DNA from 4 places in the Streptomyces griseoaurantiacus genome. Region 2 is predicted to be linked to each of the others. Evidence: riboswitches for the same ligand, from Rfam matches in the RefSeq annotation. Region 2 holds a riboswitch; each other region holds the start of a gene.
The links. A riboswitch is a leader RNA that binds a small molecule or an ion and turns the genes downstream of it on or off. The one in region 2 is predicted to bind cyclic di-AMP.
Positions count from the first base shown of each region.

Region 1: linked by a shared signal. The riboswitch ahead of OHB09_RS04600 (C40 family peptidase) and the one ahead of OHB09_RS15425 (M23 family metallopeptidase) in region 2 are both predicted to bind cyclic di-AMP.
Region 3: linked by a shared signal. The riboswitch ahead of OHB09_RS13085 (LysM peptidoglycan-binding domain-containing protein) and the one ahead of OHB09_RS15425 (M23 family metallopeptidase) in region 2 are both predicted to bind cyclic di-AMP.
Region 4: linked by a shared signal. The riboswitch ahead of OHB09_RS28200 (M23 family metallopeptidase) and the one ahead of OHB09_RS15425 (M23 family metallopeptidase) in region 2 are both predicted to bind cyclic di-AMP.

Region 1 is NZ_CP108326.1:1,013,709-1,021,101, forward strand. It holds gene rocD (ornithine--oxo-acid transaminase) at 325-1,545, opposite strand; gene ddaH (dimethylargininase) at 1,542-2,378, opposite strand; cyclic di-AMP (ydaO/yuaA leader) riboswitch at 2,961-3,166, shown strand; gene OHB09_RS04600 (C40 family peptidase) at 3,170-3,643, shown strand; gene OHB09_RS04605 (DUF6328 family protein) at 3,731-4,282, shown strand; gene OHB09_RS04610 (ATP-binding protein) at 4,325-4,765, opposite strand; gene OHB09_RS04615 (helix-turn-helix domain-containing protein) at 5,049-5,909, shown strand; gene OHB09_RS04620 (DUF397 domain-containing protein) at 5,920-6,210, shown strand; gene OHB09_RS04625 (8-amino-7-oxononanoate synthase) at 6,246-7,373, opposite strand.
Region 2 is NZ_CP108326.1:3,467,239-3,474,631, forward strand. It holds gene trmB (tRNA (guanosine(46)-N7)-methyltransferase TrmB) at 1-637, shown strand, start outside; gene OHB09_RS15420 (PrsW family intramembrane metalloprotease) at 709-2,325, shown strand; gene OHB09_RS15425 (M23 family metallopeptidase) at 2,354-3,406, opposite strand; cyclic di-AMP (ydaO/yuaA leader) riboswitch at 3,417-3,574, opposite strand; gene OHB09_RS15430 (PP2C family protein-serine/threonine phosphatase) at 3,910-5,055, opposite strand; tRNA gene OHB09_RS15435 (tRNA-Met) at 5,236-5,312, opposite strand; gene OHB09_RS15440 (MarR family winged helix-turn-helix transcriptional regulator) at 5,406-5,918, opposite strand; gene OHB09_RS15445 (dihydrofolate reductase family protein) at 5,974-7,113, shown strand.
Region 3 is NZ_CP108326.1:2,960,945-2,968,337, forward strand. It holds gene OHB09_RS13060 (PRC and DUF2382 domain-containing protein) at 1-239, opposite strand, end outside; gene OHB09_RS13065 (Ppx/GppA phosphatase family protein) at 402-1,355, opposite strand; gene OHB09_RS13070 (DUF501 domain-containing protein) at 1,352-1,936, opposite strand; gene OHB09_RS13075 (FtsB family cell division protein) at 2,022-2,501, opposite strand; gene eno (phosphopyruvate hydratase) at 2,639-3,928, opposite strand; gene OHB09_RS13085 (LysM peptidoglycan-binding domain-containing protein) at 4,269-4,982, opposite strand; cyclic di-AMP (ydaO/yuaA leader) riboswitch at 4,987-5,176, opposite strand; gene OHB09_RS13090 (LysM peptidoglycan-binding domain-containing protein) at 5,445-6,449, opposite strand; gene OHB09_RS13095 (cytochrome P450 family protein) at 6,638-7,393, opposite strand, start outside.
Region 4 is NZ_CP108326.1:6,375,166-6,382,558, forward strand. It holds gene OHB09_RS28180 (aspartate aminotransferase family protein) at 1-114, shown strand, start outside; gene OHB09_RS28185 (helix-turn-helix domain-containing protein) at 223-846, shown strand; gene OHB09_RS28190 (DUF6126 family protein) at 843-962, shown strand; gene OHB09_RS28195 (tyrosine-protein phosphatase) at 1,023-1,820, opposite strand; cyclic di-AMP (ydaO/yuaA leader) riboswitch at 2,334-2,494, shown strand; gene OHB09_RS28200 (M23 family metallopeptidase) at 2,499-3,431, shown strand; gene OHB09_RS28205 (SGNH/GDSL hydrolase family protein) at 3,725-4,510, shown strand; gene OHB09_RS28210 (MBL fold metallo-hydrolase) at 4,669-5,850, shown strand; gene OHB09_RS28215 (SpoIIE family protein phosphatase) at 5,879-7,393, opposite strand, start outside.

The DNA of each region.
Region 1 (7,393 bases), 2.5 Mb from region 2:
GATGCTGATGGAAAGCATCGGTCGACTTCCGGCCGCCGCCGACCGCACCGACGCACCGACGCACCCTCCGCTGACCAGGCCGTACTGACCGCCGGACGGGGGTGAGGCCGGGGTTCGGCCGAAAGACCGACGACGCGAAAGGGCCCCTCCTCGGCAGGCGCCGACGGCCAAGGACACGCTGCCGGGACCGGGGTACGGCAGTCCCGGCAGGCGCCGACGGCCAAGGACACGCTGCCGGGACCGGGGTACGGCAGTCCCGGCAGGCGCCGACGGCCACGGACACGCTGCCGGGACCGGGGGACGGCAGTCATCCCGCGGGGCCTCTCAGGTCAGCACCCGTTCCAGTGCCGCCAGCGCCCACCGCAGTTCGTCCGCCGTGATCGTCAGGGGCGGGGCGAGCCGGATGGTGGAGCCGTGGGTGTCCTTGACCAGGACGCCCTCCGCCAGCAGCCGTTCGCCGATCTCGCGGCCCGTGCCGAGCGCCGGGTCGACGTCCACGCCCGCCCACAGTCCGCGGGCGCGGAAGCCGGTCACGCCCCGGCCGACGAGTTCCGTGAGCCCGTCGCGCAGCACCACTCCCAGTTCCGCCGCCCGGCGCTGGAACTCTCCGGTAGCCAGCAGGTCGACCACGGCGGAGCCGACCGCCGCCGCCAGCGGATTGCCGCCGAAGGTCGAGCCGTGCTCACCCGGGTGGAGCACGCCGAGCACCTCCCGGCGGGCGACCACCGCGGAGACCGGCACGATGCCGCCGCCGAGCGCCTTGCCGAGCAGCAGCACGTCCGGCAGCACCCCCTCGTGCTCCACCGCGAGGGTGCGCCCGGTGCGGCCCAGCCCCGACTGGATCTCGTCCGCGAGGAACAGCGCGCCCGCGCGCCGGGTCAGCTCCCGTACCCCGGCCAGATAGCCCTCGTCCGGGATGATCACCCCGGCCTCGCCCTGGATCGGCTCGATCAGCACCGCCGCCGTCGTCTCGTCGACCGCCGCCTCCATGGCCGCCAGGTCGTTGTAGGGGACGACGCGGAAGCCGGGCGCGAAGGGGCCGAAGCCGGTACGGGCCACCGGGTCGGTGGAGAAGCCGACGATCGTCGTCGTACGCCCGTGGAAGTTGTCGGCGGCGACGACGATCGTCGCCCGGTCCTCGGGCACGCCCTTCACGTCGTACGCCCATTTGCGGGCCACCTTCACCGCGCTCTCCACGGCCTCCGCGCCGGTGTTCATCGGCAACACCGTGTCCAGGCCGGTCAGTTCGGCGAGTGAGGCGGCGAAGGCGGCGAGCCGGTCGTGGTGGAAGGCGCGCGAGGTGAGGGTGAGCCGGTCGAGCTGGCGGTGGGCCGCCTCGATCAGCGCGGGGTGACGGTGCCCGAAGTTGAGGGCGGAGTAGCCGGCGAGCATGTCGAGGTAGCGGCGGCCCTCGACGTCCTCCACCCAGGTGCCCTCGCCGTGGGCGAGGACCACGGGCAGCGGGTGGTAGTTGTGCGCCAGGACCGGCTCCTCGGCGCGGATGATCCCTGCGGTGGTGGTGTGGGTGCGGGCGGGAGCGGTCATGAACGGATCTCCTGGGTGCAGCACTTGATGCCCCCGCCTGCCTTGAGGAACTCCGACAGGTCGACGGGGACGGGGACGTATCCGCGGGCGGCGAGCCGGCCGGCGAGGGCCGTGGCCTGCGGGGGCATGAACACGTGACGGCCGTCCGAGACCGCGTTGAGGCCGAGGACACGCGCGTCCTCCCGGGTGGCGAGGACCGCGTCGGGGAACAGCCGGGCCAGTACCTCGCGGCTGCCGGGCGAGAACGCCTGCGGGTAGTAGGCGATGTTCGCCTCCTGTCCGGGTCCGGGCTCCCCCGGGTCGAGGACGAACAGGGCGGTGTCGAGGTGGTAGAAGTACGGGTCCACCAGCCGCAGTCCGACGACCGGGACGCCGAAGAACTCCTGGGCCTCGCGGTGGGCCTCCGGGGTGGTGCGGAAGCCGGTGCCGGCCAGGACGTACCGGCCGGCCGGGATCAGGTCGCCCTCGCCCTCGCACACCGATTCGGGCCGGTACACGTCGTGGCCGGCGGCCTTGAACCAGGCCGTGTAGGCGGCGGACTCGGGGCGGCGTTCGGGGGCGTGGAAGAGGGAGCCGAAGACGCGGCCGCCGAGCACGAGGGCGGAGTTGGCGGCGAAGACCATGTCGGGGAGGCCGGGGACGGGGGGCACGTTCTCGACGGTGTGGCCGTACTCGCGGTACGTCCGGACCAGGTCGCGCCACTGGAGGAGGGCGAGGCCGGTGTCGACGGGCACGTCGGGGTGCATCCAGGGGTTGATCGCGTACCGGACGGCGAAGTAGGTGGGTTCGCAGACGAGATAGCGCCGGGGGCGCGGCACACGGGAGTCGGGCACGAAGGGGTACCTCCGCTGATGCGGTGCCAAGGGGGTGAGACCACGGTAGGGAGGGCGCACGGAGGCGGACAAGTGACGAAAACTGCGTGTACGCGCAGTTTCGCTGCGTGCGGGCGCGGGGTCCCGCAACGTTCTTGCGCGGCGCGCGAGCCACGCCGACGTTCGGCTCGCGCACCGCTCCGACGTTCGGCTCGCGCGCCGCTCCGGCGAACGGTGCGGGAGCCGCTCCGGCGAACGGTGGCGAGCCGCTCCGGCGAGCGACTCGGGGACCGCGCGGCCGAGGCCCGGGCGTGCGCGACACTCCGGCGCGGGGGGCCGGACGGGTTACCCCCTTTCGGTGTACGCATACCTCGACTTTTGTGACCGCCCCGGTTGCGCGGCACGGGTGGACACCAGGCGGAACGAGGTATTCCGGTGCTGGTCCGGGGCTCCTCCCGATGCTGGACGCGCCCTGGAACGGGGGGTGTTCACTCGAACAGCAGAGTGGTGAGTAACAACACAAAGCTCCGTTTCCGTTGGGATTTTCAGACATCGGTGGGTGAAGATCCCTTGCGACAGCCCCCGCCACAAGAGGCGGGGCGGTCCGGGCGGACGCCGAATCCTGCCGCCGCCCGGATGACCGGTCGACAGGAGTGGATCGGCAGGAGTGGAGGACCCGAGCAAGACGGGTCGCCGGTACGGACAGTCCGTGCCGAGCAGCCCTTGGGGTGAAGCCGCGTCAGCGGCCGGGCAACTTCGCCAGCCCGAATCCGACAGGTCATCCTTCACAGGCGGCTGACGAAGGGTTGCGCATGACTGCGCTCGATCGTGTCCCGTCGCTGTTGACCCGGGCCGGCACCGCCTCGGCCCTCACCCTCGCCGCCGTGGGCGGCAGCATCGCGGTCCCCGGCGTCGCCTCCCAGGCGTCCGCCGCGACCACGGCGACGAAGGCGCTGCACGTCGCGGCGTCGAAGAAGGGCTCCCCCTACCAGTGGGGCGCCACCGGGCCGAAGCGGTTCGACTGCTCCGGGCTGACGCTGTACTCGTTCAAGAAGGCGGGCAAGAAGCTCCCCCGGACGGCGGCGGCCCAGTACAACAAGACGCGCCACATCTCGTCCTCCCACCGCAAGGCGGGCGACCTGGTGTTCTTCCACTCGGGCAGCTACGTCTACCACGTGGGCATCTACGCCGGGAAGGGCAAGATCTGGCACGCGCCGAAGACCGGTGACGTCGTACGGCTGCAGAAGCTGTGGACCAAGAGCGTCTGGTACGGCAGGGTGCGCTGACCGTCCGGCGGGGGTCTCGGCGCGTGGCCGGTCGCCGTGTGACGTGCGCGGGGGCGTGAGCCGCCGAGGAACGGTTATGTGTGTGACATGGCCGACCGTCCTCACCACGAGCTTCGCAACGAGACCCCGCTGGAACGCGCCGACCGCAACTTCGCCGAGCTGCTGCAGGAGGTGCGCGTCACCCAGGCGGGCGTGCAGATCCTGTTCGCCTTCCTGCTGACGCTCGCCTTCACCCAGCGCTTCCCGGACATCGACGCCTTCCAGCGCACGACGTACGTCGTCACACTGCTGCTGTCGATGCTGGCGGCCGTCCTGTTCACCGCGCCGGCGGCGCTGCACCGCTCGCTGTTCCAGCAGAACGCGAAGCCGGTGATCGTGCAGGTCTCCTCACGGCTGGCCTCGGCCGGCCTGGCGGTGCTGATGCTGGCGTTCACCGGCTCGGTGCTGCTCGTCGTGGACGTGACGCTGGGCCGGGCGGCGGGTATCGCCGCGGGCGCGGGAACCATGGCGGCGTGCGTGCTGCTGTGGGGGGTCCTGCCGCGGCTGGTCCGCCGCACCAGCGTCCGTACGGACCAGCCGGTCACGGAGGGCCCCACCGAGACGCCCGGCGGCCGGGGACGCAAGTCCTCCGAGGACTGAGGGGCCGAGGGCTGAGGGCTGAGGGGCTGAGGGGCGCTCCCTTCACGGGTCCGGCTGGACCGCGGGCACCTTCCACGGCAGCTCGGCCTCGATCGTCTTCCCGCCCTCCCGGGTGGGCCGCACGCTGAGCCGTCCGCCGCACTCGGCCGTCAGCCAGCGGACGATGACCAGACCGCGCCCGTTGTCCTGCTGCACGGCGGCAGGCAGCCTCTTGGGGAAGCGCGGGTGACCGTCGGTCACCCCGACGCGGAGCCGCTCGTCCCGGTCGAGGACCAGGTCGACGGTGAAGGTGGGCGACATTCCCAGGGTGTGCTGCACGGCGTTGGTGGCGAGCTCGGAGACGATCAGGCGCACGGTGTCCGCGGCCTCGGCGTCGGGTGGCAGTCCCCAGTCGGCGAGGACGCCCGCGACGTATCTTCGGGCCGCGGAGACCGAGGCGGGATCGCTCGGCAGAGTGACGGATGCTTCCTGGTGATCTGCCATGGCGTCGTCGCCCCTTTCCCACGGGACCGGAGCCCGGCACGGAGCGAACTTCGCGCTTGCGGTCCCGGACTTGGTGCTGCGCGTCAGACTGCCACCACCCGCGGGCTCCCTGCTGCCGATCCCCCAAGATATGCATATATCTGTCGCCCGAAGCGGTGAACTATCCGACGACCGACCGTATATGGGCGCATGCTCGGTCCATCCTCTACCGTCGCCAACCGGGCCCGCCGGCGCTCGCCGTCGCCGCGACGCGTGTGCGCACGCCGGGCGGAAGGAGTCGGCCATGCAGTACGGACCAGCGGTGCGCCGCCGCAAACTCGGCGCGGAATTACGCGCCCAGCGCGCGCGGGCGGGTCTCACCAGCGGACAGGCGGCGGCCCGGGTCGGCTGGCACCAGTCGAAGGTGAGCCGGATCGAGACGGGCTCCAGTGGGGTGAAACCGGCCGATGTGCGGCTGCTGCTCGACGCCTATGAGGTCGTCGACCCGCAGTTGCGCGAGTTGCTGCTGGTGCTCGCGGGCTCGGAGGACGGCGGCGGCCGGCAGAACTGGTGGCACGCCTACCGGGGGGTGCTGCCGCCCGCCTACCGCGACTTCATCAGCCTGGAAGCGCAGGCCTGTGCGATGCGCACGCTGGAGACGCTGGTCGTACCGGGGCTCCTGCAGACGCCCGAGTACGCCCGTGCGGTGACCCGGGCGGCGGTCGGCCCGCCGGACGACGCCCATCTCGACACTCTGGTGGAGGTACGGCTCGCACGGCAGGACGTACTGCGCGGTGACCCACCGCTGCGGATGAGCGCGGTGCTCGACGAGGCGGTGCTGCGCCGCGAGGTGGGCGGCCCGGCGGTGATGGAGGAGCAGCTCAGACGGCTGGTGACGGCCGCCCGACTGCCCCATGTCCGACTCCAGATCCTGCCGTTCGCCGCCGGTGCGCACATCGGCGTCACCGGCCCTTTCGTAATCTTCTCGTTTCCGAGCACTTCTGATCTGGACGTGGTGGTTCTCGACCACTTGACGAGTAGCCTCTATCTGGAACGGAAAGAAGAACTCCAGGCCTACGCCGAGGCCTTCAGCACCTTGCAGAGCAACGCTCTCTCGCCCGAGGACTCATTGGCTCACCTCACCGCGCTCGCCGAACGCGCGTAAGGAGGAACCCATGCCCGCTTCCGCTTCTGCTTCCGCTTCCCATTCCGCATCCGCTCCCGGTGCCGCTCGCGCCGCCCGATCCGGCGTCCCCCGGGCCCTGCCCGCCGGCGCCTCCCTGCCCGGGGTGCTGTGGCTGCGCAGCAGCCACAGCACCGGCATGAACAACTGCGTGGAGACGGCCTGTCCGGGGTCGGGACCCTGCGTCGGACTGGTCGCCGTGCGCGACTCCAAGCGGGTTCCCGGACCCGCCGTGCTCTTCACCCCCGGCGCCTGGCGGGACTTCCTCGACTCGCTGGGCTGAACCGCACCCGGCGGGGCCCGGCGGTCCCTCGGGGGTCAGGGCCGCGTCGCGCGGATCACCTCGACCGCACGCCGCAGTTCGGCGTCCGTGAGGTCCGCGCGCGCGGTCAGCCGCAGCCGCGAGACGCCGTCCGGCACGGACGGTGGACGGAAGCAGCCGACGGCGAGTCCCGCCGCCCGGCACTCCTCCGCCCACCGCACCGCCCGCTCGGGGGACGGCGCCCGTACCGAGACCACGGCCGCGTCGGGCCGTACCGCCTCGAACCCCTCCGCCGTCAGCCGCTCGTACAGCGTGGCGGCCACCTCGCGGGCCCGTGCCGCCCGCTCGGGTTCGCGGCGCAGCAGCCGCAGCGCGGCGAGCGCCGCCCCGGCGGCGGCCGGGGCGAGCCCGGTGTCGAAGATGAACGTCCGGGCCGCGTTGACCAGGTGCGCGATCACCGCCTCCGGCCCGAGGACCACCCCGCCCTGGCTGCCGAGCGACTTCGACAGCGTCGCCGTGACGACCACGTCCGGCGCGCCCGCGATTCCCGCCCCCTGCGGGGCGCCCCGGCCGCCCTCCCCGAGCACGCCGAGCCCGTGGGCGTCGTCGAGGACGAGCCCCGCTCCGGACTCCCGTGCCGCCTCGGCCAGCCGGCCCAGCGGTGCCGCGTCGCCGTCCACCGAGAACACCGTGTCGGAGACGAGGACGGCCGGACCCCGGTGGGCGCCCAGCGCCTTGCGCACCGCGTCCGGGTCGGCGTGCGCCACGACCTGGGTGGTGCCGCGGGCGAGCCGGCAGCCGTCGATCAGCGAGGCGTGGTTGCCCGCGTCGGAGACGAGCAGGGAGCCGTGCGGCGCGAGTGCCGTGACGGCGGCGAGGTTGGCCGCGTACCCGGTGGCGAAGACCAGGGCCGCCTCGAAGCCGCAGAACGCGGCGAGTTCGCCCTCGAGCGTCGTGTGCAGCTCGGTGGTGCCGGTGACCAGGCGGGAGCCGGTGGCGCCCGCCCCCCAGACGCGGGCCGCCTCGGCGGCCGACCGGGTGATCTCGGGGTGGCGGGCCAGGCCCAGGTAGTCGTTGCTCGCCAGGTCCAGGAGCGGCGAGTCGGCGGGCCGCGGCCGCAGGGTCCGTACGAGACCCGCCCGGCGGCGCGCCCGCGTCTGCTCCTCGATCCACCCGAACGCCATGGTCCCTCCGGTGCTTTCGC
Region 2 (7,393 bases):
CCTGTGGCCCGCCTGGGGCCTCGACATCGACGGCCACTGCGTCCTCGACCTCGCCGAGCTGTTCGGCAACGACCGCCCCACGGTCCTGGAGATCGGTTTCGGCATGGGCGAGGCCACCGCCGCGATGGCCGCGGCCGACCCGGAGACCAACATCCTCGCCGTCGACGTGCACACCCCCGGCCAGGGCAATCTGCTCAACCTCGCCGAGGCCCGGGGCCTGAACAACATCCGCGTCGGCAACGGCGACGCGATCATCCTGCTGCGCGAGATGCTCCCGCCCGACTCCCTCGCCGGCCTGCGCGTCTACTTCCCCGACCCGTGGCCGAAGAAGCGCCACCACAAGCGCCGTCTGATCCAGCCCGAGTTCCTCACCCTGGCCGCCACCCGGCTGCGCCCCGGGGCGCTGGTGCACTGCGCCACCGACTGGGAGCCCTACGCCGAACAGATGCTCGAGGTACTCACCGCGCACCCCGGCTTCACCAACGAGCACCCCGGGGGCGGTTTCGCGCCGCGTCCCGACTTCCGGCCCCGGACGCGTTTCGAGGGGCAGGGCCTTGAGAAGGGTCATGTCGTGAACGACCTGCTGTTCCGCCGCGTCCCGCACGCCGACCACCGAGACACCGAGGAGCAGCGGTAGGCGGCGGTGGACACCGGTCGGCGGCGATAACAGGCAGCACCGGGCGCCTCTGTCTCGTTAGGGTCAATGCCGTGGCCACCAGTCCTCCGTATCCGACGTATCCTCCCGCCCCGACCGGGTCCCCCGCCCCCGGCGGTGTGCTCCGGCACCCGCACTGGTGGCAGCGCACCTGGGTGCGGTACGCGGCGCCGATCTCGCTGCTCGCGCTGTCCGGGCTGGTCATCCTCGCCCTGGTCCGGCAGCAGACCGGCACCGAGGGCTTCCTGGTGGGGCTCGGCCTCGCCGTGTTCCCCGTCCCCCTGCTGATCGCCGCCTTCCGCTGGCTGGACCGGGTCGAGCCGGGGCCCTGGCGCAACCTCGCGTTCTGCTTCGCCTGGGGGGCGTGCGCGGCGGCGCTCGTCGCGATCATCGCGAACAGCTTCGCCACCCACTGGATAGCGGTCGCCACGGCCGACCCCAAGGGCGCCGACACCCTCGGCATGACCGTCATAGCGCCGGTCGTGGAGGAGTCCGCGAAGGCCACGGCGGTGCTGCTGGTCTTCCTCTTCCGCCGTCGGCACTTCACCGGGATCGTCGACGGTGTGGTCACGGCCGGGGTGACCGCGACCGGCTTCGCCTTCACCGAGAACATCCTCTACCTGGGCACCGCCTTCGGCACCGACCAGTCCGACGGCGGGCACGGCGGCATCGCCTCCGTGACGGCCGCGACGTTCTTCGTGCGCGTCGTGATGTCGCCTTTCGCGCACCCCCTGTTCACCGTGTTCACCGGCATCGGCTTCGGCATCAGCGCGCTGACCGCCGAGCACCGGCGGGTGCGCCGGACGCTGGCCCCGCTCGGCGGTCTGCTGCTCGCGATGGGCATGCACTCGCTGTGGAACGGCTCCACCTCGTTCGGCGACGGCTACGGCTTCTTCGCGGTCTACGGGGCGTTCATGGTGCCGATGTTCGGACTGCTGACCTGGCTGGTCATATCGACCCGGCAGCGGGAACTGCGGACCGTGCGCGCCGAACTGCCCGCGTACGTGGTGGCCGGCTGGCTGACGATGCCGGAACCGTTCGTCATGGGCTCGATGAAGGCCCGGCGGCTCGCCCGCGACCACGCCAGGGACCGGCTCGGCAAGGCGGCGGCGCGCACGGTCGCCGAGTACGAGGCCTACGCGACCTCGCTGGCGTTCCTGCGCCACCGGGGGCGCTCGGGCCGCGCGGGCGCCGACTTCGTCGTACGGGAGCGGGAGCTGCTGCAGGAGCTGTGGCACCGGCGTGAGGTGGCCCGCCCGGCACTGGCCCACGCGGGCCACACGCTGGCGGGCGCGGTGCTGTGGGGCGTCCCCCCGATGTACGGACACGGGCACGGGTACGCCCCGGGACACGGCCCCTTCCCGGTCTACGGCCACCACCCCTCGTACGGAGCCCCCTCGCACGGAGCCCCCGCATACGGAGCCCCCGCGTACGGGGCACCGGGGTACCGTCCCCCGGCGTACGACCCCGGGCCCGGCGCCGGGGGCCACGCCCCCCACCCCGCCGTCCCGTCGCAGTACGCCGTCCCGTCCCAGTACGGCGCACCGGCGTACGGCCGGGCGCCCCAGGCGTACGCCTCCCAGGGTCAGGCGGCCTACGACCCGACCCCGCAGGTCCGCGTCACGCCGACGCCTCCGTCGACCGCGGCGGGCCCGCCTCCGTCGGCCTGACCCCCGCCGGGGGCCCGGGCCGGGGACGTCAGGGGTGCAGCCCCTTGCCCTGCAGCCACGCCATCGGGTCGATCCCGGTGGCGGCGCCGCCGGGGTGGACCTCCAGATGCAGGTGCGGGCCGGTGACGTTGCCGGTGGCGCCGACGCGGCCGATGACCTCGCCCGTGCTCACCTTCTGCCCGACGCTGACGCTGATCGAGGACTGGTGGCAGAACCACAGCTCGGTGCCGTCGTCCAGGGTGAGAATCGTGCGGTAGCCGTAGGAGCCGGCCCAGCCGGCCTGGGTGATCGTGCCGCTGTGGACGGCCTTGATGAGCGTGCCGGTGGGCGCGGCGAAGTCGAGGCCGGTGTGATAGCCGGAGGACCACATCGAACCGGCCTGGCCGAAGGTCGAGGTGATCGTGTACGAGGAGGTCGGCAGCGTGAACTGCTTGGCCAGCTCGGCGAGCTTCTTCGCGGCGGCCTGCTGCTTGGCCTCCGCCTCCGCCTTCTCCTTGGCGTCGGCGGCCTTCTTCTCCGCCTTCTTCTCCGCCTCCTCGGCGGCGGAGGCGGCCTGCTTGGCGGCGGCGGCCTCGGCGGCCTTCGCGGCGGCGCTGTCCACCTGGTCCTGCTGGGCCTCGGCCTGCCGCATGATCCGGTCGCGCAGGGCCTCGCCCGCGTCCTTGGTGCCCGCGGCGGTGTCGGCGTTCGTCAGTCCGACGCCGGTGAACGGGGCGGCGACGGTCCGTGCGGGGGTGTCGGCCTTGTCGCCGGAGTCGTCACCGACGAGGGCCTTGGCCGACTCGGTGACCGAGGACAGGTCCGGCAGGGATATGGAGACCGGCGGCTTGGAGGTCTGCGCGGTGGCCATGCCGCCCGCGCCCACCGCGGCGATCACGCCGACGCCCAGAACGGTGGAGCTGCGCGCGAGTCCGCCCCCGCGCTGCTTGGTGACGCGGTGCCGGCCGCGGACGGGACGAACGGTCTCCGCGGTGGGATTCCACTCCTCCCAGGTGCCCTCCTCGGAACGGCGGTCGAGGTCGATGACCTCGGTGCCGGCAGGAGCGTACGAGGGGTTCTGGGCAGGCCGGTTGGACGCCACGTGGGCGCTCTCCTTTCCTTCCTCTCGCCTGCCGGGTTAGCTGACGGGTTCGGAGCAGGAAGGTCTCCTACGCGCGTGTGCCGGCCGTGTCTTCTCGGCGGCAGCCGCGCGATTCACCCCTGAGTGGTGGTTCCCCGGCTCCCTTGCGGGATTAGGCAGATGAGCACGGGGCCGCCTCCTGTGACGGCTGGGACGACCGTGCTGCGTTATCGAACGTTAATAGACCGGGGGCGCACATTCCAAGCCGTTCAGTGGCACGAGTTACACCTCTTGGCCAGGACTTTTGCGCCATGAGTCCCGCAAAACGGGCGAGTTGGCGGGGCCTTCCGAGGGCCTCGGGCCCGGACGGGCCCTGACGAGCCGTCGATAAACCTGCCGGGAGAACACGATCCGGTCACGGCGGGTGACGTACTGATCGCCGTCCGGGACACCGACGGGTACGGCCACCGCCCGAGACACCGGCGGTACGGCCACCGTCCTGGGCGCGGTCGGCACCGCCGCCCTCAGGAACGCGGCCGGTGCGGACGTCGTACCGCGAGCAGGGCCAGGTCGTCCGTCGCCCGGCCGCCGGTGTGCCGGGCCACCTCCTCGGCCAGGAAGCGCAGCAGCGCGTCCGGCCCGGAGAAGGTGCGGCCGGCGAGCCGGGCGGCGGGGTCGTAGAACTCGCCGTGCCGGTCCCGTGCCTCGGAGAGCCCGTCGGTGTGGAACAGCAGCGTGGCGCCGTGCGGCAGCGCGGCCTCCTCCGCGCGTTCGGGCCACCGGCCCAGCTCGCCCATCCCGAGCGGCAGTGCCGGCTCGCTCGGTTCGAGCACGCGCAGGCTGCCGTCCTCGTACAGGAGCAGCGGGGCGGGATGGCCGCGGTTGACGAGGCGGACGAGGGCGTTGCCGTGCGGGATCTCGGCGAGGACGGCGGTGGTGAACCCCTCGACCGAGTCCTGGTCGTGGCGTCGGCCGCCCTCGCGGGCGAGGGCGCGTTCGAGCCGCTGGGCGACCGCGCCGAGCGTGGCCTCCTGCTCGGCGGCCTCCCGGAAGGCGCCGATGACGACGGCGACGACGCTGACCGCGCTGATGCCCTTGCCGCGGACGTCCCCCAGGACCAGGCGCACGCCGTGCGGGGAGTCCTGCACGGCGTACAGGTCGCCGCCGATCGCGGCCCAGTCCTGAGCGGCCTCGTACCGTGCGGCGATGTCGAGACCCGCGACGCGTTCGGCCGGCTGCGGCATGACGGCCCGCTGTGCGGCCTCGGCGATGTGGCGGACGGAGGCCAGCCGGGCCCCGGCGCGTCCGGCGAGCACGTTGATCAGGACGGCGAGAGCGGCGACGGTGCCCACCGTCATCAGCTCGGTGGTGATGTCGATGTTGGACATGACGCCGAAGCCGGCGTGGATCGCGGCCACGGCGAGGACGGCGACCGCGGCCGTCAGGACGGTGCCGCGCAGCGAATAGAGGAACGAGGCGACCAGGGGGGCGGCGGTGAACAGGGGGGCGGCGGTGAAATCGGCCGGGGTGAGGCAGTCGTAGACGATCGCGGCGGCGAGCAGCAGCACCGGCAGGAAGGGCAGCGAGGCACGGACGCAGGTCGCGCCACGGCCGGCGCCCCCGGCGTTCCCGATGGTCACGACCGCCTCGTCCTCTGTGCGCTGCCCCACGCCACCAGGGTCCCTCGGGACGGGGCGGCGGGGCACCTCCGGTGACCCGGGCGGGTGGCGGGACCGGTAGACGGGGACCGCGGCGACGGGTGACCCGTACGACGGGGATCGCGGCGACGGGTGGCGGGGACGACAAAAACCCCGGGGGCGGAAGCCTTGCGGCCTCCGCCCCCGGGGACGTGGTAGCGGGGACAGGATTTGAACCTGCGACCTCTGGGTTATGAGCCCAGCGAGCTACCGAGCTGCTCCACCCCGCGTCGGTGAAACCAGTGTACGTCATCCCGGGGACCCCGCTCACCACCTTTACCTGGGCGGACGTATCCCTGGCGGGACGCCCGGCGGGAGATCGTTCAGCGGCCGGAGGAGCGGCGCCGCCAGGGGAGCGCGTCGCCGCATGCCGTGCGCTCCTCCTCGTTGCCCAGCGCCCCGGCGATCCGCGCGCAGATCTCCTCGAACTGCTCCACCTGCTCCGGCGTGAGCCGGTCGAACACGGCGGCGCGTACCGTCTCGACGTGCCCCGGGGCCGTACGCTCCAGCAGCCGCGCCCCCGCCTCGGTCAGCACCGCGATGCTGCCGCGCCCGTCACCCGGGCACGCCTCGCGCCGTACGGTGCCGTCCTTCTCCAGCCGGGCGACGGCGTAGGTCAGCCGGCTCCGGGTGACCTTCAGCGAGGCGGCGAGGTCGGTCATGCGCAGCCGCCGGTCGGGGGCCTCGGAGAGGTTGGCGAGCACGGAGTAGTAGAGGTGCGGCAGGCCCGCCTGCTGCTGGAGCTGCCGGTCGATCGCGTCCTCCAGGAGAGAGGAGGCGGCGAGGTAGGCGCGCCAGGCACGCTGTTCCTCGGAGGTGAGCCAGCGGGTCGTCATGACGGCAGTGTAGTTATTGTTCAAAAGTTGAACCATCTCGCACGGGAGCGCGCACATGCCCCACCCCCACGTCCTGCTGTCCGCCGCCGTCTCCCTGGACGGCTTCCTCGACGACACGGGCCCCGACCGCCTGCTGCTGTCCGGACCGGAGGACTTCGACCGGGTCGACCAGGTGCGGGCGGAGAGCGACGCCATCCTGATCGGCGCCGGCACCCTGCGCACCGACAACCCGCGGCTGCTGGTCAACTCCCCCGAGCGGCGCGCGAAGCGGGTCGCGGCCGGGCTGCCGGAGTACCCGCTGAAGGTGACGGTGAGCGCCTCCGGCGACCTCGACCCGGCCGCCCGGTTCTGGCACACCGGCGGCGCGAAGGCGGTCTACACGACCGAGGAGGCCGCGCCCCGGCTGCGCGCGGCGCTTCCCCCGGACGTCGACGTCGTCGCGCCGGGCGCGGAGCTGCGGTGGCGGGAGGTGCTCGCACATCTGGGCGAGGCGAAGGGCGTGCGGCGGCTGATGGTGGAGGGCGGCGGCCGGGTGCACACCGAACTGCTGCGGCAGGGGCTCGCCGACGAACTGCAGCTCGTGGTGGCCCCGCTGCTGGTGGGGGAGGCGGACGCGCCGCGCATGTTCGGGACGGCGGCCTACCCGCCGGGGCGGATGCGGCTCCTGGAGACGCGGGCCGTGGGGGACGTGGTGCTGATGCGGTACGTGCCGACGGCGCCCGGCACGGGAGAGCTCGCCACGGCGGCGGACCGGAGGTGGCTGGGGCTCGCCTGCGACCTGGCCGAGCGGTGCCCGCCCTCGGAGACCGCGTTCAGCGTGGGAGCGGTGGTGGTGGCCGCCGACGGTACGGAGCTGGCCCGGGGGTTCTCGCGCGAGGGCGGCGACCCGGCGGTGCACGCGGAGGAGGCCGCGCTCGCGAAGGTGGCGCCCGGGGACGCGCGCCTGGCGGGCGCCACGGTCTACAGCAGCCTGGAGCCGTGCGCCCGGCGTGCCTCGCGGCCGGTGCCGTGCGCGCGGCTGATCCTGGCGGCCGGGGCCCGGCGGGTGGTGACCGCCTGGCGGGAGCCGGACACGTTCGTGCCGGGGGCGGACGGGACGGGGGTGCTCACGGCGGGGGGCGCGCACGTCGTGCACCTGCCGGAGTACGCGCCGGCGGCCAGGCGCCCGAACGCGCATCTGCTCGGGCGGGACTGAACGGGCCGACCAACGGGCCCTCCGGCTCGCGGGCGCTCAACGCGGCGACGCACGGACACCAAAACCCACGGACCCACGGACCCACGGCCCCACTGACCCACTGACCCACTGACCCACGGACGCACGGACGCACGGACGCACGGTCACGAACCCACAGTCACGAACCACGGATCACGCTTGCTTGAACATTTAAGCAAGTATTAGAGTCGCCGATGTCCCGCCATGCTTCAAATCTGAAACAGTGCGTACGCACCCACGGGGCGGGACCCGAGCAGCAGCC
Region 3 (7,393 bases), 510 kb from region 2:
GGCGCGCCCTTGACCTTGCCCTTGGCGAACGGGACCTCGATGTGGTCGGCGACCATCGAGGCGTCACGGATGGGCACGAAGGACTCGCTGCTGCCGAACCAGCCCGTCTTCACGGTCACCCACTCCGGGCGCCCGGTGGCGTCGTCGAGGAAGACGTGCGCGGCCTCGCCGATTTTGTTACCACCGTCGTCGAAGACCGGGTGGTCCAGGACGGTCGGGATCTGTTCTCTGGTGATCATGTTGGGTCACCCTCCTTTCGGAGCGATTCCCCTGCCGAGTTCACCACCCTGGAGCACGCCAAACGACACAAAAGGGAAAAGCGCCGCATTTTGCCACACCCCGACCGGCCGCCCGACCACTCCACCGACCCGCGCCGGCCCCCGTCCGCACCTGATCGCGTCTCAGCCGGCGATCGACCAGGCGATCCCGTCGAGGATGTCGTGCTCGCTGACGACGACCTCCTGGGCGTCGACGCGTTCCATGATCGCCAGGAGGACGAGGGCGCCGGCGCCGATGACGTCCACGCGGCCGGGGTGCAGGGAGCCGATGGCCGCCCGCTCGGCGTGGGTGGAGCGCAGGAGGCGCTCGGTGACCTCACGCACCCGGTCCCGGGTGACGCGGGAGTGGTGGATGGCCTCCGAGTCGTAGGCGGGCAGGTCCTGGGCGATCGCGGAGACGGTCGTGACGGAGCCCGCGAGGCCCACCAGCGTGCGCGCCTCGCGCAGCGGGACCGCCTGCTCGGCGAGGTCCAGCGCGGCCTCGATGTCGGCCCGCATGGCCCGGATCCGCTCCTCGGTGGGCGGGTCGGTGACGGCGCCGTCGACCACGAGGTGCCGTTCGGTCATCCGCACGCAGCCGATGTCCACCGAGCGCGCGGCGCTCACCCGGTCCCCGCCGACGACGAACTCGGTGGAGCCGCCGCCGATGTCCACCACGAGGTAGGGCTTCGCGAAGCCGGCGCCGCCCGTGCCGCCGGTGAGCTCCTTGGTGGCCCCGGTGAACGAGAACTCGGCCTCCTGGTCGCCGGAGATGACCTCCGGCTCGACGCCGAGGATGTCCACCACCCCGCGCACGAACTCCTCGCGGTTCTCGGCGTCACGCGAGGCGGAGGTGGCCACGAAGCGCACCCGCTCGGCGCCGTGCTTCTCGATCACCGCCGCGTACTCGCGGCAGGCGGCGAAGGTCCGCTCCAGTGCCTCCGGGGCGAGCCGGCCGGTGCGGTCGACGCCCTGGCCGAGCCGCACGATCGTCATGCGCCGTTCCAGGTCGGTGAGTTCACCGGTGGCCGGGTCCACGTCGGCGACGAGGAGGCGGATCGAGTTGGTACCGCAGTCGACGGCGGCGACCCTGGTCATTCGGCGTGCTCCTCGTGCGCTGCGTTCTTCGCGTGCCCTGCGTTCTTCTCGTCCTTCTCGCACGCGTCCGGGACCGTCACGCACGCTCCCTTGCGCCACCACTGCGGCAGCATCGCGAGCGCCTCGTCGCCCAGCGGGTTGACGCCGGGACCGGCGGCCAGCGCGTGCGCCACGAGGACGTGCAGGCACTTCACCCGGTCGGGCATGCCGCCCGCGCTCGGGAAGCCCTTCAGCTCCTCGATCTCGTCCCGGCGCCGCAGGTAGTCCTCGTGGGCGGCGCGGTAGGCCGCGGCCAGCTCCGGATCCTCGGCGAGGCGTTCGGTCATCTCCTTCATGACACCGTTCGCCTCCAGCGTGCCGATCGCGGAGTTCGCCCGCGGGCACGTCAGGTAGTACAGCGTCGGGAACGGCGTGCCGTCGGGCAGCCGCGGTGCCGTCTCGACCACGTCGGGCTGCCCGCACGGGCACCGGTGCGCGATCGCGCGCAGCCCGCGCGGCGGCCGGCCGAGCTGCTGCCGGAAGGCCTCGACGTCGGCATCGGTGGGCCCGGTGCGCGGGGTGGTCGGCGGAGGGGTTTCCATGCGCGTACGAGAGTCTCTCTGTCCGTGGCGGCGCGGGCCCGAGGGGCCCGGCGCCGGTTTCTTGCCGTACGAGAACCGTACTGTCTCACCGGCGTACGGCCGCGTCCGCCCGGTCGACGCCGTCCCACAGGTTGGCGTACCAGGGGCGCGCCGCCGTTCCGCCCTCGGAGCGGGTACGGGTGGCGGCGCCGGGCTCGGCGACGACGTAGCCGGTCTCCCCCGGCATCACGTAGTGCAGCCGCAGCCGGATCTGCTGTTCCGCGTAGGCGTCGTCCTGCCAGCGGGCCTTGAGGTCGCGCAGTTGCTCCACCCGCTCGCGGGCCTGCCGCTGCTCGCGTTCCTCGTCGGCGATCCGGGCCCGCTGGGAGACGTACTGCCGCATCGGGTAGGCGAGCGCCACGATCATCGTGCACAGCACCAGGGCGAGCAGGGCCGCGCGGCCGGTGAGCCGGGAGCGGCGGGCCTGGCGCCGGGTCTGCGAACGGTAGACCCGGGCGGCCGTCTGCTCACCGAGCAGCCGCAGCCTGGTCGCGGTCGAGAACCGGTCCCGGTCCTTCGCGGCCATGTCCTCCGCCTCCCGTCGCGCTCACGCCTGCCGTCTCATGCGTACGTCCCCGCACACGGTACGGGACCGGGTACGGGGACGTACGTACGACGCCGCCCACGGGCGCCGCTCGCTCACGAGGGCGCCCGCGGTGGGGCTCACTGTCCGGCGGAGCGGAACCGGGGGAACGCCGAGCGGCCGGCGTACACCGCGGCGTCGTCGAGGATCTCCTCGATGCGCAGGAGCTGGTTGTACTTGGCGACGCGCTCGGAGCGGGCCGGGGCGCCGGTCTTGATCTGGCCGCAGTTGGTGGCGACGGCCAGGTCGGCGATGGTGACGTCCTCGGTCTCGCCGGAACGGTGGGACATCATGCACTTGAAGCCGTTGCGCTGGGCGAGCTCCACGGCGTCCAGGGTCTCGGTCAGCGAGCCGATCTGGTTGACCTTGACCAGCAGGGCGTTGGCGGTGCCCTCCTCGATGCCGCGGGCCAGGCGCTCGGGGTTGGTGACGAACAGGTCGTCACCGACGAGCTGGACCTTGTCGCCGAGGCGGTCGGTGATGGTCTTCCAGCCGGCCCAGTCGTCCTCGAACAGCGGGTCCTCGATGGAGACGAGCGGGTACGCGTCGACGAGCTCCGCGTAGTAGTCGGTCATCTCGGCCGCCGTGCGGTCCTTGCCCTCGAAGGAGTAGACGCCGTCCTTGTAGAACTCGGAGGCGGCGACGTCGAGGGCGAGGGCGATCTGGTCGCCGGGGGTGTAGCCGGCCTCCTTGATGGCCTCGAGGATGAGGTCGAGGGCCTCGCGGTTGGAGCCGAGGTTCGGGGCGAAGCCGCCCTCGTCGCCGAGGCCGGTGGCCAGGCCCTTGTTCTTCAGGACCTTCTTCAGCGTGTGGTAGACCTCGGCGCCCCAGCGCAGGGCCTCGGAGAAGGACTCCGCGCCGATCGGGGCGATCATGAACTCCTGGATGTCCACGTTGGAGTCGGCGTGCGAGCCGCCGTTCAGGATGTTCATCATCGGCACCGGCAGCAGGTGCGCGTTGGGGCCGCCCAGGTAGCGGAAGAGCGGCAGGTCGCTGGCCTCGGAGGCGGCGTGGGCGACGGCGAGCGAGACGCCGAGGATGGCGTTGGCGCCGAGGGAGCCCTTGTTGTCGGTGGCGTCCAGGTCGAACATGGCCTGGTCGATCAGACGCTGCTCGGTGGCGTCGTAGCCGACCAGCTCCGGGCCGATCTGCTCGATCACGGCGAGGACGGCCTTCTCGACACCCTTGCCCAGGTAGCGGCTCGGGTCGCCGTCACGGAGTTCGATGGCCTCGAAGGCACCGGTGCTGGCACCGGAGGGAACGGCGGCACGACCCGTGCTGCCGTCGTCGAGGCCGACCTCGACCTCGACCGTGGGGTTGCCTCGGGAGTCCAGGATTTCCCGGGCTACGACGACGTCGATGGACGGCACGAGCATCTCCTTCTGGGATGTGACGCGGGTACGCCGGGCCCTCGGGGCCCGACGCGGGGCGCGGAGCCGGGGTGGCTCGCGCTCCCGAGCCTAGCCGTCTCAGGCGGCGGCACCGGTGTGTGGCCCACTTGCCGGGCAGAAGTGTGGGTGAATTGTTTCCTGACGGAACAAAATGAGCGGGGGTGGGTATCAGGAGAGCGCGCGCACCCGGCGGTCCGTCCGGGGCTCCGCGGCCCCCCGGGTCCGGACATGCCCCACCCCCGGCGCGTACGGGGGAGAGGCGCCGGGGGTGGGGGACCCGTGGGGACGGGGGCCGGCCCCGCGAGGGGGCCGGGGAGGGTCAGCTCAGGTGGAGCTGCTGGCCCGGGAAGATGACGTCCGCGTCGTCCACGATGTCCTTGTTCAGCGTGAACAGCTTCTGCCAGCCGCCCTTGACGTGGTGCTCGGCGGCGATGCCGCTCAGCGTGTCGCCCTTGACGACCTTGTACTCGCCGTCGCCCTTCTCGACCTTCTTGCCGGTGGGCGTGGTGACGGTCTTCTTCGCGGCCGGACGCTCCTGGGAACGGGAGGCGTGCTGCTCGGTGGACGAGGAGCTGCTCGACGAGCCCGCGCTGCTGGAGCTGCCGGAGTTGCTCGACCCGTTGGAGGACGAGCCGCTGGAGGCGGCGGCGCCGTCGTAGGCGGCACCGGTCAGACCCTTGCCGCACACCGGCCAGGCGCCCTTGCCCTGGCCCGCGAGGACCTTCTCGGCGACGGCTATCTGCTGCGACTTGGAGGCCAGGTCGGCACGCGCGGCGTACGCGGTGCCGCCGTACGCGGCCCAGGTGGAGCTGGTGAACTGCAGCCCGCCGAAGAAGCCGTTGCCGGTGTTGATGGACCAGTTGCCGCCGGACTCGCACTGGGCGACGGCGTCCCACTGGGAGGCCGTGGCGGCGGAGGCGTTGCCGGCCGCCATCAGCGGGGCGGCGACGGCGGCACCGGTGACGCCGGCGAGCGCGACGACACGGGTGGCCTTGGACGGACGGCGGTGCTTGCCCTTGCTGGAAAACAGCATGGAGAGATCCCCTCACCGACGCCTGCGAGGTGAGCTGTCGGGTTCGGGCCGGTTGAGTTGCCCGGTCGCGCGCCGCTTGTGGCGCACGACTTCACCCCAAGCCGTGTCCGGCCGTCCGGGACCACGTGGTGGTCCGGCCGCCGGGCCCGGCACTTACCTGGGTCCCCCGCTCCTGCCTACGGCGCTTGACGCGACGACTGTTCCCGTACGGCCGCTGGCAGGATTCGGCGTTGCGACCGTCGGGGCCCGCGATGGCGAGCGGTGACGACCGTAGACATGAGATCCGCCGGATTTCAAAGACGATCAAGGCTTATGAGACTCATCCCACACTTTCGCCGAATCGGACATCAGGGCTGATCCAGGGACCAAACTCCCCTGATTTCGGGTGCACTTCAACCCCGTACGTCCGATTCTTCCCCTGGCGTCCCCGGCGTCCCCCGACGCCCCCGGAACGGGGCGCGCCTACTCGACGACGAGGCTCTGACCGGGCCGGATGACGCTCGGGTCGCTGCCGATGGCGTCCTCGTTGGCCTGGTAGAGGGCCTGCCAGCCGCCGTCCACGTCAAGGGAGTCGGCGATGGAGCCGAGGGTGTCGCCGTGGCGGACCGTGTAGGTGGAGCCGTCCTCGGCACTGCTGCCGCGGTGCCGGCCGGTTCCGTCGGCGATGAGGGTGTTGGCCCCCTTCGTCCCGTCGACGGCGCCCGTGTCGACGAGGGCCGAGGAGCCCGGGCTCTGCCGGTAGTGCTCCGAGGCGCTCCCCGAGGACCGTCCGGCCGAGGAATCGCCGGACTTGTCGCTGGTTTCCGGGGATGTGGTGGATTTGCCGCCGGAGCGGGAATCGCCGGACGCGCGGGAGGAGTCCTCGCCCTTCTTGCTCGGACTCGCGCTCGCCTTTCCGGACGCCTCGTCGGACGTGCTGCCGGATTTCCCGGAGGACTTGCCGGAGGATTCGGAGGACCCCGAGGAACCCGAAGAGGCGGACGAATCGGAGTTTCCGGACGAGTTGTCCAGGCCGAGGTCCAGCCCGGAGCCGGACTTCCCGGACTCGCCCGAGCCGCTGCCGAGGCCCGTGTCGACGTCCGCGGAACCGGAGTCCTTGGAGAGCCCGGACAGCGGGCCGCAGGTGGGCCAGGCGGCGACGCCCTCGGCGGCGAGGATCTTCTCGGCGACGGCGATCTGCTGCGAACGGCTGGCCTTGTCGGGGCTCGGCGCGTAGTCGAGGCCGCCGTAGTGGTTCCAGTCGTCCTGCGACAACTGCAGGCCGCCGTACAGGTCGTTGCCCGTGTCCGCGCTCCAGGAGCCGCCGCTCTCGCACTCCGCGACGTGGTCCCAGGTGGAACCGCTGGCCGCGCTCGCGCCCGTGGCGCCGAGCAGGGGGATGGCGATGGCGGAGCCGGTCACGCCGGCCGCGACGAGGAGGGCCGGAGCCTGACGGGGGCGACGGTGACGACCGTTCCCGGAGAGCATGCGGTTGCCTTTCACACGACAGCGGTGACCCAACGCGGCGATCCGGGGGACCGCCTTGTTGATGCGTGAACGTATAGCCAGTACAACACCGGTTACAAGTTAATGCAGCGCAGATCACGTGAAGATCACAGAGTTGAGGAACTGTCACTTTTCGTGTCCGGGCGGGTTTATGCGCAACCGATGCCCACTCAATTCGGGACGGGTGCGAACTCCACGGGCAGCGTGCGCAATCCGCGCATGATGAGGCCTCCACGCCACCGCAATTCGGTGGAATCCACCGCGAGCCGGAGGTCCGGAAGGCGGGTCAGGAGCGTCGCGAGCGCGGTCCGGCCCTCCAGCCGGGCGAGCGGCGCACCGAGACAGTAGTGGATGCCGTGCCCGTAGCCGAGGTGTTGATTGTCACGCCGCGTGAGATCGAGCACGTCGGGTTCGGCGAACCGCTCCGGGTCGCGGTCGGCGGCCGCCAGGACGACGAGGACGGCCTCCCCCGGCGCGATGTCCTGACCGCCGAGGGTCAGCGGCCGGGTGGCGAACCGCCAGGTGGCCAGCTCCACGGGGCCGTCGAAGCGCAGGAGTTCCTCGACCCCGGTCTCCAGCAGGCCCATGTCGCCCGCGGCGAGCGAGTCCTGCAGCCGGGCCCGCTGCTCCGGGTGGGTCAGCAGCGCGTGCGTGCCGTTGCCGATGAGGTTGACGGTGGTCTCGAAGCCGGCGAACAGAAGGATGAACGCCATCGCGGCGACCTCGTTCTCCGTGAGGTGCTCGCCCTCGTCGGAGGCGCGGATGAGACCGGAGACGAGGTCCTCGCCGGGGGCCGCCTCCGCGGGCAGCGCCTCCCGCTTGCGGTGGATGAGTTCGGCGAGGTAGCCACGCATCTTCTTCACGGAGCGGGCGACCCCGCCGCGCGGGCCCTTGCCGTGACGGATCATCATGCCCGCCCAGTCCCG
Region 4 (7,393 bases), 2.9 Mb from region 2:
GACGTCGACCGCTTCCTGGAGGCGTTCACCTCGGTCATGGACGACGCCCACGAGGGCGGCCTCATGTGGGACTTCGGCAAGACCCTCGTGAAGCAGGCGGTGGCCGCCAGGTAGTCGGCGACCGGTGGGGCCCCGCGGCACGCGGTCCGCGGGGCCCCACCGGTTTTTGCCTGTCAGGCAAGAAAATTGCCCCAGGGGTAAAAGTCTGGCTCAATCGGGGGTATGAGCCCATCCGATCCGCCCCCGTCGGCGGAGACCGGCGCGGCCCTCTCCACCGTAGCGCCCCAGCTCCGCGCCCTGCGCCACCACGCGGGCCTGACCCTGGAGAGCGCGGCCCGGGCCGCGGACCTCTCGCCGGCCCACCTCTCCCGTCTGGAGACCGGTCACCGCCAGCCGTCCCTCCCCGTGCTGCTCACGCTCGCCCGCGTCTACGGCACGACCGTCTCCGAGCTGCTCGGCGAGACCACCGCCGCGCGTGACGCGGTCGTCCGCGCCGACCGCGCGGAGCCGACCCGGGCCGGCGGCTGGACGTACTGGCAGGCCGGCGCCCCCGGCCGCGGCATGCAGGCACTGCGCGTCCACGTCCCCCACGGCACCCAGGGCGACATCGTCCGCGTCCACCCGGGGGAGGAATGGCTCCACGTCCTGCGGGGGCGGCTGCGGCTGCGGCTCGGCGACACCGCGCACCTGCTGGACACCGGGGACAGCGCGCACTTCGACTCGCTCACCCCGCATCGCCTCGCCGCCGCCGACCCCTCCGGCTGCGAGCTGCTGTTCGTCCATACCCTCCTGCAGAGCCCCAGTACCGCGCTCTGCCTCGGCCCCCTCACCGGAGAGACCCCATGAGCGACTACGAGACGAAGTTCCCGCGTGCCCTGTGGATCAGGCTGCTCGTCTACCTGGCCGTCGGCCACCTCTTCGCCGCCTTCATCTGGCTGCTCTTCGAGGTGGGCGCCAAGTAGCGCGCGCCGCGCGGGCCGGGCCGGGCGCGGCGGGGCCCAAGGGCTCAGTGGCGCGGGGGCTCAGTCCAGCAGGTGGTCCCGCAGCCGCGCACGCACCTCGGGAGTGACCCCGAGGCCCTGCTCCAGGTAGGCGTCCACCCCGCCCCAGGTCTCCTCGATCGCGGCGAACGCCGCCTGGAGGTACTCGGCCCGCGCGTCGAACAGCGGGGCGATCAGTTCCATCACCTCGGGGGAGTGCGCGTCGGGCGAGGACGCGGTGCGGCGCACCTTGTACCTGCGGTGCTTCGCGTTCGACTCCAGGTAGTCGGCGAGGATCGCGTCCCGCTCCACGCCCAGCGCGAGCAGCGTCACGGCGATCGACAGTCCCGCCCGGTCCTTGCCCGCCGAGCAGTGCATCAGCGCCGGCACTCCGCCCTCGGCCAGCGTGCCCAGCACCCGCGCGTGCTCGGCCGTGCGTCCGCGCACGATCGCGCGGTACGAGGCGATCATCCGCGCCGCGGCCCTGCCCTCGTCCAGCAGCTCCCGCAGCTGGTCCAGGTTCCCCTCGCGCACCATCTTCCAGAACTCCGCCCCGTCGGCCGGGTCGGACAGCGGCAGGCCCACGTTGCGTACGCCCGGCAGCTCCACGTCCGGGCCCTCCAGCCTGTGGTCCGCGGCGTTGCGGAAGTCGAAGACCGTGTGCAGGCCCAGGGAGGCGAGGAACACCGCGTCCTCGGCCGTCGCGTGCGCGAGGTGGCCGCTGCGGTACAGCCGCCCCAACGCCACCCGTCGGCCGTCCGCGGTCGGCAGCCCGCCCAGATCGCGGAAGTTGCGCACTCCGGCCAGCTCGGGCTCGGTCGACGGGACCTGCTGTGTCACGGGTGCTCCTCCCATCCGTCCGCCGACGCGGCTCGTCGGCGGGGCGCGTTCCGCCGACGACGATACGGCACCGGTGCCCCCTGCACGCAGGTCGCGCGCAGGTCTCACCCGCGCACGAGCGCGCACGTCACGCCCGCCTCCCTCTCCCCGCGAATGCCGCAGAACCGACGAATCGCCCAGCCGGTCGCTCCCCATAAGGGAGTTCTGTCCGAATAGTCATCGGTCGGCACCTTCGCTCCAACTGGCCCGGTATTGCTCCGCGTCGGTGAAGGCGCGGGTGAGCAGCGTCATATTCGTGACGGGGCGTCGAACGTCATGTTCACGTAATTCACCTGTTCCGTCGGCGAATTCGGCGGCAAAGGAAGATCGCCACTTGTGGCGCCGTACCCCGAATTCCCTGAATCGATCAAGGGAAAAAGGTGTCCGGGAAAGCCGAAGGTTGTGGTCGCGGCGCCATTTCGCTTACGTTCCCCCTCGTTCCGAGCGGAACGCCGAATCCTGCCGCCGCCCGGAAATCCGCACTCACCCACCCGTACACGGCAGGAGCGGGGGACCCACAGGTACAACGCCTGGTCCGGTCTTCCGGGACAGGCTCGGGGTATAGCCGCCACAGCGCGGCCGGGCATCTCCAGCTCGCACCCGACAGCTCACCTCGCAGGCGCCGGAGAGGAATTCGACATGCCCGCGAAGGGTAAGCACCGCCGCACCAAGGCCCGGTTCATCACCACGACCCTCGCCGCCGCCGGAACCGGTGGCGCCGCGATCGCGCTGCCCCTCCTGGGTGCCACCGGCGCCCACGCCGCGACGCCCGCGTCCTCCGCCCCCGAGCACTCCGCCGCCTCCGTCTCGGCGGGCGCCCACGAGAACGCCGCCCGCACCTACACGGTGAAGGCCGGAGACTGGCTCGCCAAGATCGCCGGTGACCAGCACGTGGCCGGTGGCTGGCACAAGCTGTACGAGGACAACCGCGAGGCCGTCGGCAGCGACCCCTCGCTCATCCACCCCGGCCTGAAGCTCACCCTCGGCGCCAAGGCCCCGGCGAGCGCGCAGGGTTCCTCCTCCGCCGCGCACGAGGCCCCCGCGAAGAGCGGCGCCGCCGAGAAGACCCAGAAGACCGAGAAGGCCGAGCAGCCGCAGGCCGCGCAGGGCAGCCAGTCCGCCGCGAAGGAAGCCCCCGCCGCCAAGCCCGCCACGAGCAGTTCCTCCGGCTACACCCTGCCGGTCCAGGGCGCCGCCATCGGCACCTCCTACCACGCCTCCGGCAGCATGTGGTCCAGCGGCTACCACACCGGCACCGACTTCGTCGTCCCGACCGGCACCAGCCTCAAGGCGATAGCCGACGCCACCGTCGTCTCCGCCGGATGGGGCGGCGCGTACGGCAACCAGGTCGTCCTCAAGCTCGCCGACGGCCACTACGCCCAGTACGCCCACCTCTCGCAGCTCTCCGTCTCGGCCGGCCAGACCGTGACCGTGGGCCAGCAGCTCGGCCTCTCCGGTGCCACCGGCAACGTGACCGGCCCGCACCTGCACTTCGAGATCCGCACCACCCCGAACTACGGCTCGGACCTCGACCCGGTCGCGTACCTGCGCGCCCACGGCGTCGCCATCTGACGGCTGACGGCCCACGGCCCTCACGGCCCGCGGCACCCGCCTCCCGAAGGCCGGACCCCTCGATCCCCGGGGTCCGGCCTTCGGCCGTGTCCGGACCCGCATCCGCGCCCGTCCCCGCTCCCGCGCCCGTCCCCGTCCCCGTCCCCGTCCCCGTCCTTATTCCGATGTTGACCAAGCCTTGACCCGTGGCTTATCTCACCGCCCGTCAACCCCTCCCTACGGTCGCGCAGCTCACATCCCAGGAGGAAAGATGGGCCGACGTGGCAGACGATTCGAAGAGTGACAACAGATCAGTGATCGGGTCGTACGTGGCGGTGGGGGACAGCTTCACCGAAGGCGTGGGCGATCCCGGCCCGGACGGGTCCTTCCTCGGCTGGGCCGACCGCTTGGCGGTACTCCTCGCCGACCGCCGTCCCGAGGGCGACTTCCGGTACACCAACCTCGCCGTGCGCGGGAAACTGCTCGACCAGATCGTCGCGGACCAGCTCCCGGGGGCCCTGGAGCTCGCCCCCGACCTGGTCTCCTTCTGCGCGGGCGGCAATGACATCATCCGCCCCGGTACCGACCCGGACGAGGTCGCCGAACGGTTCGAGCGGGCCGTCGCCCGCCTTGCCGGAGCGGTCGGCACGGTCATGGTCACCACGGGCTTCGACACCCGCGGCGTCCCCGTGCTCAAACACCTGCGCGGCAAGATCGCGACCTACAACGGGCATGTGCGTGCCATCGCCGACCGGTACGGCTGCCCCGTGCTCGACCTGTGGTCGCTGCGCACGGTGCAGGACCGGCGGGCCTGGGACACCGACCGGCTCCACCTCTCGCCCGAGGGGCACACCCGGGTCGCCCTGCGGGCCGGCCAGGTGCTCGGCCTCGACGTCCCGGCCGACCCCGACCAGCCGTGGCCGCCGCTGCCGCCGCGCGGGACGCTGGAGATCCGGCGCGACGACATCCACTGGGCGCGGGAACATCTCGTGCCGTGGATCGGCCGGCGGCTGCGCGGCCAGTCCTCCGGGGACGCCGTGGTGGCCAAGGGCCGGATCTCGCCCGAGGACATCAGGATGCGGATCGGCGCGGCGGTCTGAGGCAGGCGGTACCGGCCGCCGGGTCCCCAACCGCACTCATTCACCCCGGGGTTGGGCCGCCGCGTGTTCCCCGCGTCCCCCACGGGCGGGGAACACGCCCCGGCCGCCGTCCGTTGACGCCGGTAATGGACCGCACCACGCACACCTCTGGAGACGCCGTGACCGGCCTTCCTTCCCTCGGCTCCGGGCGCAGCCCGCTACGGCCCCTGTCCTTCGGCGCGGATCCCACGGGCGAGCGCCTGGCCCGCATCCGCCGTTCCCCGAACTTCGCCGACGGCGTCTTCGTGAACCCCGACGGCCCCCGCACCCGCGAGTCCGGCGGCTCCGCCCTGGGGATCGCCAAGCAGTACTTCGAGAAGGGGTCCCGCGCCCGCCGCGCTCCCACCGGCACGATCCCGGTGCACCCCACGACCGTCGCCGACCTGGCCCGCCCCCCGAAGAGCGGCCTGCGGATCACCTGGGTGGGGCACTCCAGCGTCCTCGCCGAGATCGACGGCCGGCGCGTGCTGTTCGACCCGGTGTGGGGGCAGCGCTGCTCCCCCTTCGACTTCGTCGGCCCCAAGCGGCTGCACCCCGTCCCTCTCCCGCAGGCCGCGCTCGGCCCGGTCGACGTGGTCGTCATCTCGCACGACCACTACGACCACCTCGACCTGCCCACGATCAAGAAGCTGGCCGGCACGGACACGCTCTTCGCGGTGCCGCTCGGCGTCGGCGCCCACCTGGAGCGCTGGGGTGTCTCACCGGACCGCCTGCGCGAGCTGGACTGGAACGAGTCGACCCGCGTCGGCGGGCTCACGCTGACCGCCACCCCCGCCCGCCACTTCTGCGGTCGGGGCATCCGCAACAGGCAGCACACTCTGTGGGCGTCCTGGGTGGTCGCGGGCGAGAACCACCGGATCTATCACAGCGGCGACACCGGCTACTTCCACGGCTTCAAGGACATCGGCGCCGAGCACGGCCCGTTCGACGCGACGATGATCCAGATCGGCGCCTACAGCGACATGTGGCCCGACATCCACATGACCCCCGAGGAGGGCATCGACGCCCACGTCGACCTCCAGAACGGGGACGCGGCCGCGGGCGTCCTGCTGCCGATCCACTGGGGCACCTTCAACCTGGCGCCGCACCCGTGGGCGGAGCCCGGGGAACGGACGATGTGGGCCGCGCGCCGTGCGGGCGCCAGGATAGTGGCCCCGCGCCCGGGGGAACCCTTCGAGCCGGCCGCGGTCGGAGCCGTCGTCCCGTGGTGGCGCGAGGTGGCACGGACCCCGGCCGAGGGGTGGCGGGCCTGGCCCCCGGTGGGCGAGCCCGAGAAGCACGCGCCGGCGGTCGGCGCCTGAGCCGATCTGCCCGCGCGAGCCGAGCGGCTCAGGCGCCGACCGGGCCGCCGGGCGGGTCCTCCTGCGGCAGCTCCCCTTCCGGGTGTGGCAGGTCCTGTTCTGTCCAGATGCACTTGCCGTCGGCCAGGTAGCGGGTGCCCCAGCGGCGGGAGAGGGCGGCCACCAGGTGCAGGCCGCGGCCGCCCTCGTCGGTCTGGCCGACGCGGCGGATGCGGGGTGTGGTGAGGCTGCCGTCGTAGACCTCGCAGATCAGTGAGCGGCTGCGCATGAGGCGCAGCCGGATCGGCCCCCCGGCGTGCCGCACCACATTGCCGATCAGCTCGCTGACCAGCAGCTCGGTGCTCATCACCAGGTCGTCCAGGCCCCAGACGTCGAGCTGGCTGCGGACGTACTCGCGGGCCTGGCCGGCCGCGCGGGGGTCCTCGGGAAGGCTGCACGAGGCGACGTCGTCGGTGGGGGTGCAGCGGGTGTGGGCGATCAGCAGGGCCGCGTCGTCGTTGGTGGCGGCGTGATCGGGGAGCAGCGTCGAGACGACGAGGTCGCACAGTTCCTCCAGCCGGGCGGTGCCCGCCCCCGGACCCGTTGTCCCGGGCGGGTCGAAGTAGCCCGAGCGCGTCACCGCCGCGCCCAGGGTCTGCCGGAGGAGCGTCAGCCCCTGGTCGGCGTCCCGTTCCGGGGACTCGACCAGCCCGTCGGTGCAGAACACCAGCAGCGCCTCCTCGGGCAGTCGCAGCTCGTGCACGTCGAAGGGCGGGTCGGCGGCGCCCAGCGGCGGGTTGATGTCGACGTCCGGGGCGTGGACCGTGCCGTCGGGGTGGACGAGGAGCGGCGGCAGATGGCCGGCCAGCGCGTACGAGCAGACCCGGGTGACCGGGTCGAACACCGCGTAGAGGCAGGTCGCGTAGTAGTCGTAGCCGAGGTCGCCGACGATCTCGCTGAGGTGGGTCAGCAGTTCGTCCGGGTCCATGTCGAGGTCCGCCAGGGTGCGCACGGCCGTGCGCAGCCGGCCCATGGTGGCGGCCTCGGTGATGCCGTGCCCCATGACGTCGCCGATCACCATGGCGACCCGGTCCGCGGAGAGCGGGATGACGTCGTACCAGTCCCCGCCCACCTCGTCGCCCCGCCCGGCCGGCAGATAGCGGGCGGCCGCGGTGACCGCGGGCAGCGAGGGCAGGGTGCGGGGGAGCAGGCCGCGCTGGAGGCCCTGCGCGCGGGTGTGCTCGACGTCGAACAGCCGGGCCCGCTCCAGCGCCTGGGCGACGAGACTGCTGAGCGCGGTGAGCAGCGTGCGGTCGTCCTCGCTGAAGGTGCGCGGCTCGGAGAAGGAGATGACGCAGGAGCCGGTGGCCCGGCCGGACACGATCAGCGGCAGGAAGGCCCAGGCCCGGGAGGGCGAGTTGTCCGAGAGGTACTTCAGCCGCGGGTACAGCTTCTCGAACTCCGCGGCGGAGCCGACGAACAGGGGGGTGCGGTTACGGAGCACGTCGGCGACGGCCGTGTGCTCGGTGAGCGGGACACCGTCGATCCGCCGCAGGAAATCCCG